Regions from separate parts of the Paenibacillus sp. JCM 18996 genome, predicted to be linked through region 1. Evidence: a T-box and tRNA genes for the amino acid it is inferred to sense, from the RefSeq annotation. Region 1 holds a T-box; the other holds one or more tRNA genes.

Region 1 (4,964 bases):
ATATAAAAGTGGCTAAATTCCATGTTCCTATTAAGCTTCCTCTCATATAATTAGGCTATTACACCCCATTTGAATGGCCGAAGAAGTTCTAAAGAGAAAAACCTCGAATTACGGGAGGCACCTGGATGATACGTGTATCAGCTTTTATTTGTATGATGTTTTCCACGTTTCCCATAGTCGGCTTTTTTCTGCCGGCGTATTTACAAAGCAAGGGCCTAGAGCCAACGTTAATTGGCATAGTAATGGCGTGCGGCGCGATGATCTCCATTATCGCGCAGCCATTCTGGGGTTTTGTCAGCGATAAAAGAAAGACCGTCAGGAATGTGTTGATTCTCCTTATTTGTAGCAACTTTTTTGTCATCTCAGGATTTTTCTTAATGCAAACTTTCATATCCATCGTAATTTTCTTTACACTTTTTATGTTTTTCAATAGCGCCACTGGAGCGCTGACAGAGACGCTAGTCATCTCTTACGCTCATGAGAACAATCTCGAGTATGGCAGGATCCGTCTGTGGGGCGAGGTAGGCGTAGGCTTGTCAGCACTGCTGCTTGGCATTCTTATTGAGCGTCTGGGTTTGGGTTATATACGGTGGATTTACTTCATCTTGCTTGGCATATCGCTGCTAATAGTTCTAACAATTAAGGATTCTCTGGCAACGCCGGTGCCGGTCAATTTCAAAGCACTTGGTAAGCTGTTCATGCAGCCGAAGCTCTTATGGTTTCTGACGCTTGTCATGATGGTAAGCATCCCTCATAGAATGAACGACATCCTGCTCGCGTTATACCTCTCCAAGCTGGGAGCTCCTGAATCCAAGCTTGGTATGGCTTGGGTTGTCGCAACATTCAGCACTGTACCCGCTTTGCTATTAGTCGGAAGGGTGATGAAACGGTGGAATGAGATGGTAATTTTCGTTATCGCCGCGCTGGCCTACTCGATCCGGTGGGCTATCTACGGCTTGACGGACGACCCGATGGTTCTTATCGCGGCGCAGGCGCTTCATAGCGTCACGTTCCCATTGTTCCTTGTTGCGGCAATTCAGCATCTGGCCATCATCGTGCCGGGAGAATTACGGGCCAGTGGACAAGCAGCCTTTGCCGTCACGTTCGGTGGTCTTGGAGGAGTGCTTGGAAGTACGGGAGGAGGGTACGCGTTCCAACAGTTCGGTGCTCAAGTTTCGTATGGTATCGGCAGCGGACTCGCCCTCCTCGCAGCAGCGGCAACATTGATTACGTATCTGGTGAATCGACGCGCGGAGAACACAATAAAAATGGTCGGTTTAGGAAACTGACACGCCGGGTTTAACCCGTTAACCGTTAGAGGAGCATCATGAGCGATGCTTGAATTTAGGGTGGTACCGCGAACACATTCGTCCCTGACGAGTGCGTTTTTTTTTCTTATAAAAAAAGCGGAGGGGCAGCCGATATGCGTCAAGATAAATTGTTGATACCTACTTTACGGGACCCCCGTCGGAGGCGGAAGCGGTCAGCCATCAATTGCTGCTGCGCGCTGGTTTTATCCGCCAGGTTGCAGCGGGGGTGTACACTTATTGGGTATCGGGAAGACAGCTCGCAGTAGATCTAACCAGGGAATGAGTAGGGGGTGTCAAAGGCGGAAGCGGCCACTTTTGAAGTCGTATTTTCAGTCCAAGGGAAATGAAACCGGATTTAATTTTGACATTTTCGTAAAATTTTACTATAGGGTTCAAATCCGATTGGATTAGTGGTATTATGTTGGATACGATAACAAAGGAGGATAAAATAAATGAGCACAACAGAAGCAAAACTTTTTAATCCCGGCTCGTCTGTTTTGAGAGAAAAACCGAGCGTGAATCGCCGAATCACGTTCATTACACTGGCGTTATTCATACTCGGATTCTTCTTTCTAGGCAGCGCCGTTTCTTATAAGCAAGCTTCCTTATATTTGATTGCGGGTGTGCTGGGTTTGACCTTATATCACGCACACTACGGTTTCACGAGCTCTTTCCGCAGCTTCCTTGAATCCGGACGCGGCGTGGGTATCCGCGCTCAAATGGTTCTGTTTTTAATGGCCAACATTCTGTTCCTGCCGGTGCTGACGGGAGCCTTCGGAACACAGGCTGCGGGATCTGTATCGCCTGTCGGCTTGTCGGTTCTGGTCGGCGCCTTCATCTTCGGGATCGGGATGCAGTTAGGGGACGGGTGTGCATCCGGCACACTTTACCATATCGGCGGAGGCGACTCCCGGGGCATTCTGACCTTGATCGGATTTATTGCGGGGTCTGTCATAGGCAGCGCACATTACACTTGGTGGATGGCTGCTCCAAATATCGGCAAGGTGTCGTTCATTCAGACGTTCGGCGCTTTTGGCGGGTTCCTGTTTAATCTCGTGCTGCTGGCACTGGTTTTTGCCGTCACCTATTACATTGAGAAGCGCCGCCACGGAAAGGTCGAATCGCTCCGTCCGGACCGCAAGAGCGGCTGGAAGGCGATTTACAAAGGGCCTTGGTCCTGGATTGCAGGAAGCGTGGTTCTGGCGGTGGGCAATGCGGTCGTTCTGCTTGTTTCCGGCAAGCCTTGGGGCGTGACCTCCGCGTTTGCTTTGTGGGGAGCTAAAATATCCCAAGCACTGGGCATCCAAGTGACGGATTGGGGTTACTGGCAGATGAAAGCAAACGCCGCGGCGCTGAACAAAAGCGTGTTGACCGACATTACCTCGGTGATGGACATTGGAGTCATGCTTGGCGCACTGCTGGCGCTGGGGCTCAGCGGAAAGCCGAACCGGTTCCTTCGGAATATGCCTGTGCGCATGATTATAGGGTTGCTGGTCGGCGGAGTCATGATGGGGTACGGCGCGCGCATCGCGTTTGGCTGCAACATCGGCGCTTATTTTGCGGGCATCGCTTCCTTCAGTCTTCATGGTTGGGAGTGGATGGTAGGCGCTATGCTGGGAAGCGTGATTGGAGTGAAGCTTCGCCCTGTGTGCGCTTGGCCTCAAAAATAACCGTCAGCGCTAGCACTCCCTGTTCGAACAAATATTTTATAAATAAAGGTTTCCAATACTTGACAACTGCTTATATTAAATGTAAATATGTAATCAAACACAAGTTAAAATCGATGACGAGAAAGAGTACGTTAGGACGCTGTTCCCCAGAGAGCCGGCAGCAGGTGCGAGCCGGTGTTCAGCCCTTAGCCGAAAATCATCTCGGAGATGCGAAGCCGAACGTTCGATAACCAGTAAGCTTAGCCGGGGTTCCGCCGTTAAAAGGAACACGTATGATGGTACGTAGTGAGTGCTATGACGTTTCTTTCACGACTCGTTATAGAACAAGGGTGGTAACGCGAGATCAGACTCGTCCCTTTCGGGGGACGGGTTTTTTTGTTTTCAAAAAAATGGAAAGGGTGAGCGATATGCAGAGAGTGGATGTGAAGGAAAACGCCAGGAACCGAGAACTTCGAGTGCTTGCTGAGTGGAGGGACAAAGGAACCTTCCGAAAATCCATTGAACAGAGGCAGGGAAGCCCGAGTTTCGTAATGTATGAAGGCCCGCCGACCGCGAACGGAGTTCCGCACATCGGGCATATGCTTGGACGTGTCATTAAAGATTTTATCGGCCGCTATAAAACGATGACTGGACATCAGGTGATCCGCAAAGCGGGCTGGGATACACACGGCCTGCCCGTCGAGCTTGGTGTGGAAAAGCGGCTTGGCATCTCGGGCAAGAAAGAGATTGAAAAATACGGCGTGGCCGAATTTATCCAGCGTTGTAAAGAGAGCGTATTCGAGTATGAGCAGCAGTGGCGCGAGCTGACCGAAGCCATCGGGTATTGGACCGATCTGGACGATCCGTACATTACTTTGAACAATGACTACATCGAGACGGTGTGGTATCTGCTGGCAAACATTCACAGGAAAGGGCTGCTGTACAAAGGCCATCGGGTAAGTCCCTATTGCCCAAGCTGCCAGACGACGCTCAGTTCCCATGAGGTGGCACAGGGGTATGAACGGGTGAAGGATCTCAGCGCAACTGTGAAGTTTAAGCTGAAAGACAGAGAGGAAACCTTGTTGGGATGGACCACCACACCTTGGACTTTGCCCGCTAACGCTGCGCTTGCCGTAAATAAGGACATCCGGTATGTAAAGGTCAAGCATCAGAATGAAATTTATATTGTCGCGGAAAAAATGGCACCGGGCGTGATGAAAGGCGACTACGAAGTGGTCGGGACTTTAAAAGGAGCCGAGCTCGTCGGCACCCGTTACGAGCCTCCTTTCCGATATGTGAGGGCAGGGCGCGATTTTGCGGTGATTGAAGCGGATTTTGTCACCGATACAAGCGGCACCGGAATCGTCCATATTGCCCCCGCGCATGGCGAGGATGACTATAAAGCGTCCCGGGAACACGGAGTGGTGATGCTGAGTGTGGTGGACGCCTCGGGCCGCTACGTCAATGATGTAACGGATTTCGCAGGCCGTTTCGTAAAAGACTGCGATGTCGATATCGTGAAACTGCTCGCACAGCGGGGATTACTCCATTCCAAAGAGAGGATTGAGCACAGCTATCCGTTCTGCTGGCGCTGCAAGTCGCCGCTCCTTTATTATGCGACAGAGAGCTGGTTCATCAAAACAACAGCGGTCAAAGAGCAGCTGATCGAGGGCAACCGGCAGATCAAATGGTATCCCTCTCATTTACGCGATGGCCGGTTCGGTAATTTTCTGGAGGAGATCGTGGATTGGAATATCAGCCGAAGCCGGTATTGGGGAACGCCGCTCAACGTATGGGTGTGCCGGGAATGCTGCGGTGAGTATGCTCCCGAGAGCCTGCAGGATCTTCGCAGTCACAGCCTCGGGCAGGTGCCTGAGCCGCTTGAGCTGCATAAGCCTTATGTGGATGAGATAAAAGTGAAATGTCCTCATTGTGAGCCGGGAGCGATGGACCGGACACCTGAGGTGATTGACGTCTGGTTTGACAGCGGGTCCATGCCCTTTGC
Region 2 (4,964 bases), 1.3 Mb from region 1:
TGTCCGATGTGATCGGAGCTCAATCGAAGGCGTACCAATTGGAACTGGAAGTCGCAAACAGTGACAACAAATTGAAGCCGGGCATGAAAGTGCAGCTGCTGCTGACTGAGGACAACGACCAGATCGTGACGTCTGTCCCGACATCCAGCATTGTAAGGGAAGCGGGAGACACCTTCGTTTTTATTTATAACAGCGATAATACCGTCGAGAAAAGAAAAGTACAGTTAGGCCGCTTGAACGATCTTTACCAGGAAGTGCTCTCCGGCGTGAAAGAGAATGAGCAGCTCGTCATCTCCGGGCAGCATCAACTGAAAGATAAAGAGAAAGTGCAGCTCGCCAAACAGTAATCGTTCCAATTCATCATTCACGATTTTATGGAGGGAAACAACTTGATAATCCAGTGGAAAAAATCAGCTTTAACCGTCATCCTGTCATCGACCCTTTTGACTCAAGGCTACGCCGCCTTCGCCGACGAAGCTCCCGCCGCTGCCGATTCCGTACATACCCAGGCTTCCTATAAATTGACCGACCAGCTTGATGTGGAGATCAAATCTGTACTCAATGAGAAAGTGACTGACGGGACCCGCCTCGGGGTGGTCATTCGCTTGAAAAACAACGCTTCGAAACCCGTCAGGGTCCCGGACTACGAGCTTCGGTTCCGTACCGACGAAGGAGTGGAGTACACGCTGAAGCCCAGCGCATCCAACCCTAAATCGGTACAGCCCAAGACCAAGCAGGAATTAAGCTATATGGCAACCATTGACCGGATCGATACCGTTACTATTAAAGAAATCGGCTGGGTCGACGTCGATTTGTATGTGTACCCCAAGCAGGAGACCCCGGTGCTGAACGTTCCGGTCACGGCTGAGGCTTGGCAGGGCAGCGGTACGGTTTTTAAAGACGCCTCCGCTTTGAAAAAGTGGGGAGAAAGCTTTGCGATCCCGTCCCTGCAATCTCCGCTCAAGTATACGCCGGTGAGCATTACAAACGATGTTTCGGGGCAGATTCCGACGGCTTTGATCCAATTATTGGTTGAGAATGGAACGGCTTCAAGGGAAACCGTACCTGATTTTGTTATCGACGGTAAGAGCGACAAAAAGGTGTTCAGTGGAAAAAGGGTGGAGCAAGGGCCTGTGACGGTTGAGCCGGGAGACAAAAAATACATCCATTATGCTATCCCTACCGAGCTTGACACACAATTGATTTCCCTGAATTTGCTGACTCAGGAAAAATTCAACCTTGGGGAAAGCCCGGCGGCTGCACCGGTACAATATACCGTTGGCCGGCTGAATGTCATCCTGCCTTCTTCCAATCCAATAGAATCTATGGCTGCTGCGATCTATCAGATAGGCAATCCTTTGAAATTCGATCCGATGAACCCGATTGTATCTCCGGATATGGATGTGTCGCTGGTGGAGCTCAATGTGCATGAAAACGAAGGAGAGGGCTATAAAACGGCGATCGCCAAATTCAAGCTTATGAACAAAGGCGATAGTCCGCTGGCGATTCCTGCCTTCCAGGCCGAGCTTGCCAGCAAAGACGGATTCGCTTATACGGGAGCCCGCCAGAACATTACGACTCAGAAAGTAATGCCGAATACCGCTTTTTCCTTAAGCTATTCTTTTATCCTTCCGCCTTCGGAAACGAAAGAAAGCCTGATTCTGAAGCTGCAGGATACTGTCAGCGCTGCGCCGTACAAAACGACGATTTCCGCAAGCCGGGTCGCTTTGAAGGAAGCCCTGCCTGAGCCCGACCAGATTTCGATGTATCCTTTCAGTATGAAAATTATGGATTGGAGAATCAGCTCCAATTTCACAATTCAAAGGACTTACGGCTACAAATTGAAGCTGTGGCTTGACATTAAACGTCCGGACCAGGTAATTGTCGACAGCAATTTCTCTAAGCTGCAATTCGAGCTTCTGGATACGGCAGGCAGAGTCATTTCGACTAAAGCTTTGAATTTCACCGGTCCGAACCGGATCATCTCCGGGGAGAACAATATTATGTTCGACTCTACCACGGAGCAAATGGAGTATCCGGTGACTGTCAATGTGTACGAGTCGATCACCACGCCGAACGGCGAAGCCAAGCGGTTGGTCGCAACCTTCAAACAATAAGGCAAAGCATATACTAAACAAAGGATCGTCAGGATGATACCCTGCCGGTCCTTTTAAATGCAGGTGACCTAACCTCGTAACAGGAACGTTTGATATACGCTCCATACGCCGTTCTCGGCCTGCTGCAGCAGATCCAGCCGTTCTACCTTGCAGGCCAGGTGGATCTTGATATTTTTCAAACTCGCGAGCACATCGTTCAATTCGTCCGGGCCCATCTGCTGTCCGACTGTCAAATGAGGAGTGAAGGTATAAGCAGCCTTATTCGGCTCCGCCAGGACTCCGGCACAAACTTGACCGTATAACCGGTTCATTTCCTGCGTCTCGTCCAGAGCAAGATAGATCACGGGAGATTGGGGCTGAAAAGAACTAAAGCGGTTGAAGCAAATGGAGAATGGAGCCAGCTTTTCCGTAACCTGTTCCAAATGCGCCAGCGCCTGGCTCAAACGGGCCTCGTCCCAATTTTCCGCCTCACGAACGGTGATGTGCGGAGCGATCAAGTTGTAATGGGGGTCATAACGTTTGCGATAGCTGTCAGCTATGTCCTGCACTTCTTTGGATGGAAACCACACGGTACCGAAATTCATGGAAACCCCACCTTTCCTCAAAATAAAGCGGCAGCTTTTCTATTTATTATATTCCGAGAACGATTTAAAAGAAATCCACTGCAGAAGCACCACAATAAAGCGCATATAAAATGGTTATACTACATTTACCAGATAAATGTTCAACAGGAGAGATGGGCGATGAAATGGGTCTATTGGTCCCGATTATACGACAATAAATTTCAGGCCGGCTGTCTGGCAAAACGGATGGAAGAGGATTGGTGGATTTACGGCTACGAGTGTCCTCAGGAGGTGGAAATTTTCCGCTCGAAAAAGGGGCGTTTCGGCGTTCGGTACATCCATTAACTTATCCTTAAAAAAACAGTTGACTACTGGTCGGGATATAGTGTATATTTATTTTTGTCGCTATTACAGCTACTGTCGCGGGGTGGAGCAGCCCGGTAGCTCGTCGGGCTCATAACCCGAAGGCCGCAGGTTCAAATCCTGCCCCCGCAACCAATTTACTTATTAAAACCGTCATATAAGGCAATAAGGGCCCTTAGCTCAGTTGGTTAGAGCGGTCGGCTCATAACCGATTGGTCGGGGGTTCGAGTCCCTCAGGGCCCACTTAATCAAACCCTTGCTGTACAAGGATTTAATCGAAAAGATACCAATCAAGCCCATTGTTTTGCTCCCGAAAATAGAGCGATTCAGCGGGCTTGCTAACGTTTTGGTCACGAAACCGTTGTTACGGCACCTCATTGCCCCATTCGAGGACTTATGGCTATGCGAGGACGGTGCAGCCAACTCAGCTCTATTATTGCCCGTTTCCTCTGTAATGGTTGATCCATTTTAACATCACCGGATAAAATTTTTTGTATAAAATTAACCATACAGTGATGATAGCCGCTATTTTTAATTCGATCATGCTCATAATTGTATGCCACCTAATCATTTCGTGATATTCCCATCTTAGCACTAACTGACGACAGCCACAAATGAAGCCGGCGGTGATAGATAAAACCAGCATTACATTGAGGCTCCACGCACCTGATGTATACAGCGTGCATCCTGTGCCGAACACTTGATTTAATAGGTGGATTGGAATAAAATAATCTTTACCGAACATCATATCAACGCTTTTCCGTTGACATCCTAAGCCGGGGTGGCGGAATTGGCAGACGCACAGGACTTAAAATCCTGCGGTAGGTGACTACCGTACCGGTTCGAGTCCGGTCCTCGGCACCAAAAAACTCCTTTACATTAATCCGAATCTCTCGGGTTAAGGTAAAGGGGTTTTTCTTTTTGCTGAAGGTGTCAGGTCCATTGTACGACCGTAAGCCTTGGCATAGCGGACGATTCTGCGGATGGTCTGTTTGTTGTCCAGCCTGTTGAATAATCGGGGATCAGGCTTCGTATTCACTTCAAGGATCCACAGCTTCATGCTGCGGTCTATGGCGACATCAATCCCAATTTCCTTCATGCGGGGAAAGCTTTGCTCAAAATGCGCCGCTACTTCAAGCCCGAGCCGCTTCAATTTGTCCTTGACCGTCTTGCTTTGGCCATATGGAGCCAGCAGCTCCGCTACTTCCAAAATATCGCCTCCGCCGGATATATTGGTGACCGCGGAGCCCGGAGGCCCCATCCGACCGAGGATGCCCGTGGTCTCCCATTGGCCCTCAAGATTCTTCTGCACCATCACCCGAATATCCACATTCCGTTTCTGGTATTTTAGCAGGCGGATGCCTTTTTGGATTAAATAATGCTTCTCTCCGATTCGATTTTCCAAAGCTGCTTCCAGGTCTTCCAGTCTCTGAAACTGACGAATTCTACGCGCAGTATGATAGGAATAGGTCGCATCCGCTTTCGGACCGGCCAGCTTTTCCACCTTCATGACGCCTACACCGCACGATCCCCTGTCCGGCTTAAGGTACACCATGATATACCGGTCCAGCATTTCCCTCAATGTTTGCGTACTCCATTTTTTCGTTTCCGGAATATACTTTCTCAGTTCACCGCTCTTCATGAGCACCTCGGTTTTCCTCCACTTGCTGCTGACGCATTGGCTTTTTTTGTCCATAGGCAGGCCCCTTTGTTTTGACCGGATGATGTCATGATTGTCCTTCTATACGATACGGGAATGGGACCTTTTCTGATTGAGGCACCCGACTATTTTGTTAAGGGAATGTTCTGTGTTGAAAGAACGCGGTCAGACCCGCCTACATATATATGACAAGAGGGTATTTTGCAACTACCGGGAGGTCGTCGATTGATAACGAACGCGGGTTTGGCGGATAAGCTGGAG

The links. A T-box is a leader RNA that pairs with one kind of tRNA and senses whether it is charged. The one in region 1 lies ahead of ileS (isoleucine--tRNA ligase), so its partner is inferred to be a tRNA-Ile.
Region 2: it encodes a tRNA-Ile, which carries the amino acid that the T-box ahead of ileS (isoleucine--tRNA ligase) is inferred to sense. The anticodon was not compared.

Annotation. Positions count from the first base shown of each region.
Region 1 covers NZ_AP043884.1:3,242,019-3,246,982, forward strand. The annotation lists gene ACZ5N7_RS16025 (MFS transporter) at 126-1,289, shown strand; gene ACZ5N7_RS16030 (YeeE/YedE family protein) at 1,763-2,980, shown strand; T-box leader at 3,085-3,340, shown strand; gene ileS (isoleucine--tRNA ligase) at 3,388-4,964, shown strand, end outside.
Region 2 covers NZ_AP043884.1:611,119-616,082, forward strand. The annotation lists gene ACZ5N7_RS02910 (efflux RND transporter periplasmic adaptor subunit) at 1-347, shown strand, start outside; gene ACZ5N7_RS02915 (hypothetical protein) at 390-2,117, shown strand; gene ACZ5N7_RS02920 (2'-5' RNA ligase family protein) at 2,186-2,701, opposite strand; gene ACZ5N7_RS02925 (hypothetical protein) at 2,861-3,025, shown strand; tRNA gene ACZ5N7_RS02930 (tRNA-Met) at 3,102-3,178, shown strand; tRNA gene ACZ5N7_RS02935 (tRNA-Ile) at 3,213-3,286, shown strand; tRNA gene ACZ5N7_RS02940 (tRNA-Leu) at 3,819-3,907, shown strand; gene ACZ5N7_RS02945 (YheC/YheD family protein) at 3,942-4,739, opposite strand; gene ACZ5N7_RS02950 (phenylacetate--CoA ligase family protein) at 4,929-4,964, shown strand, end outside.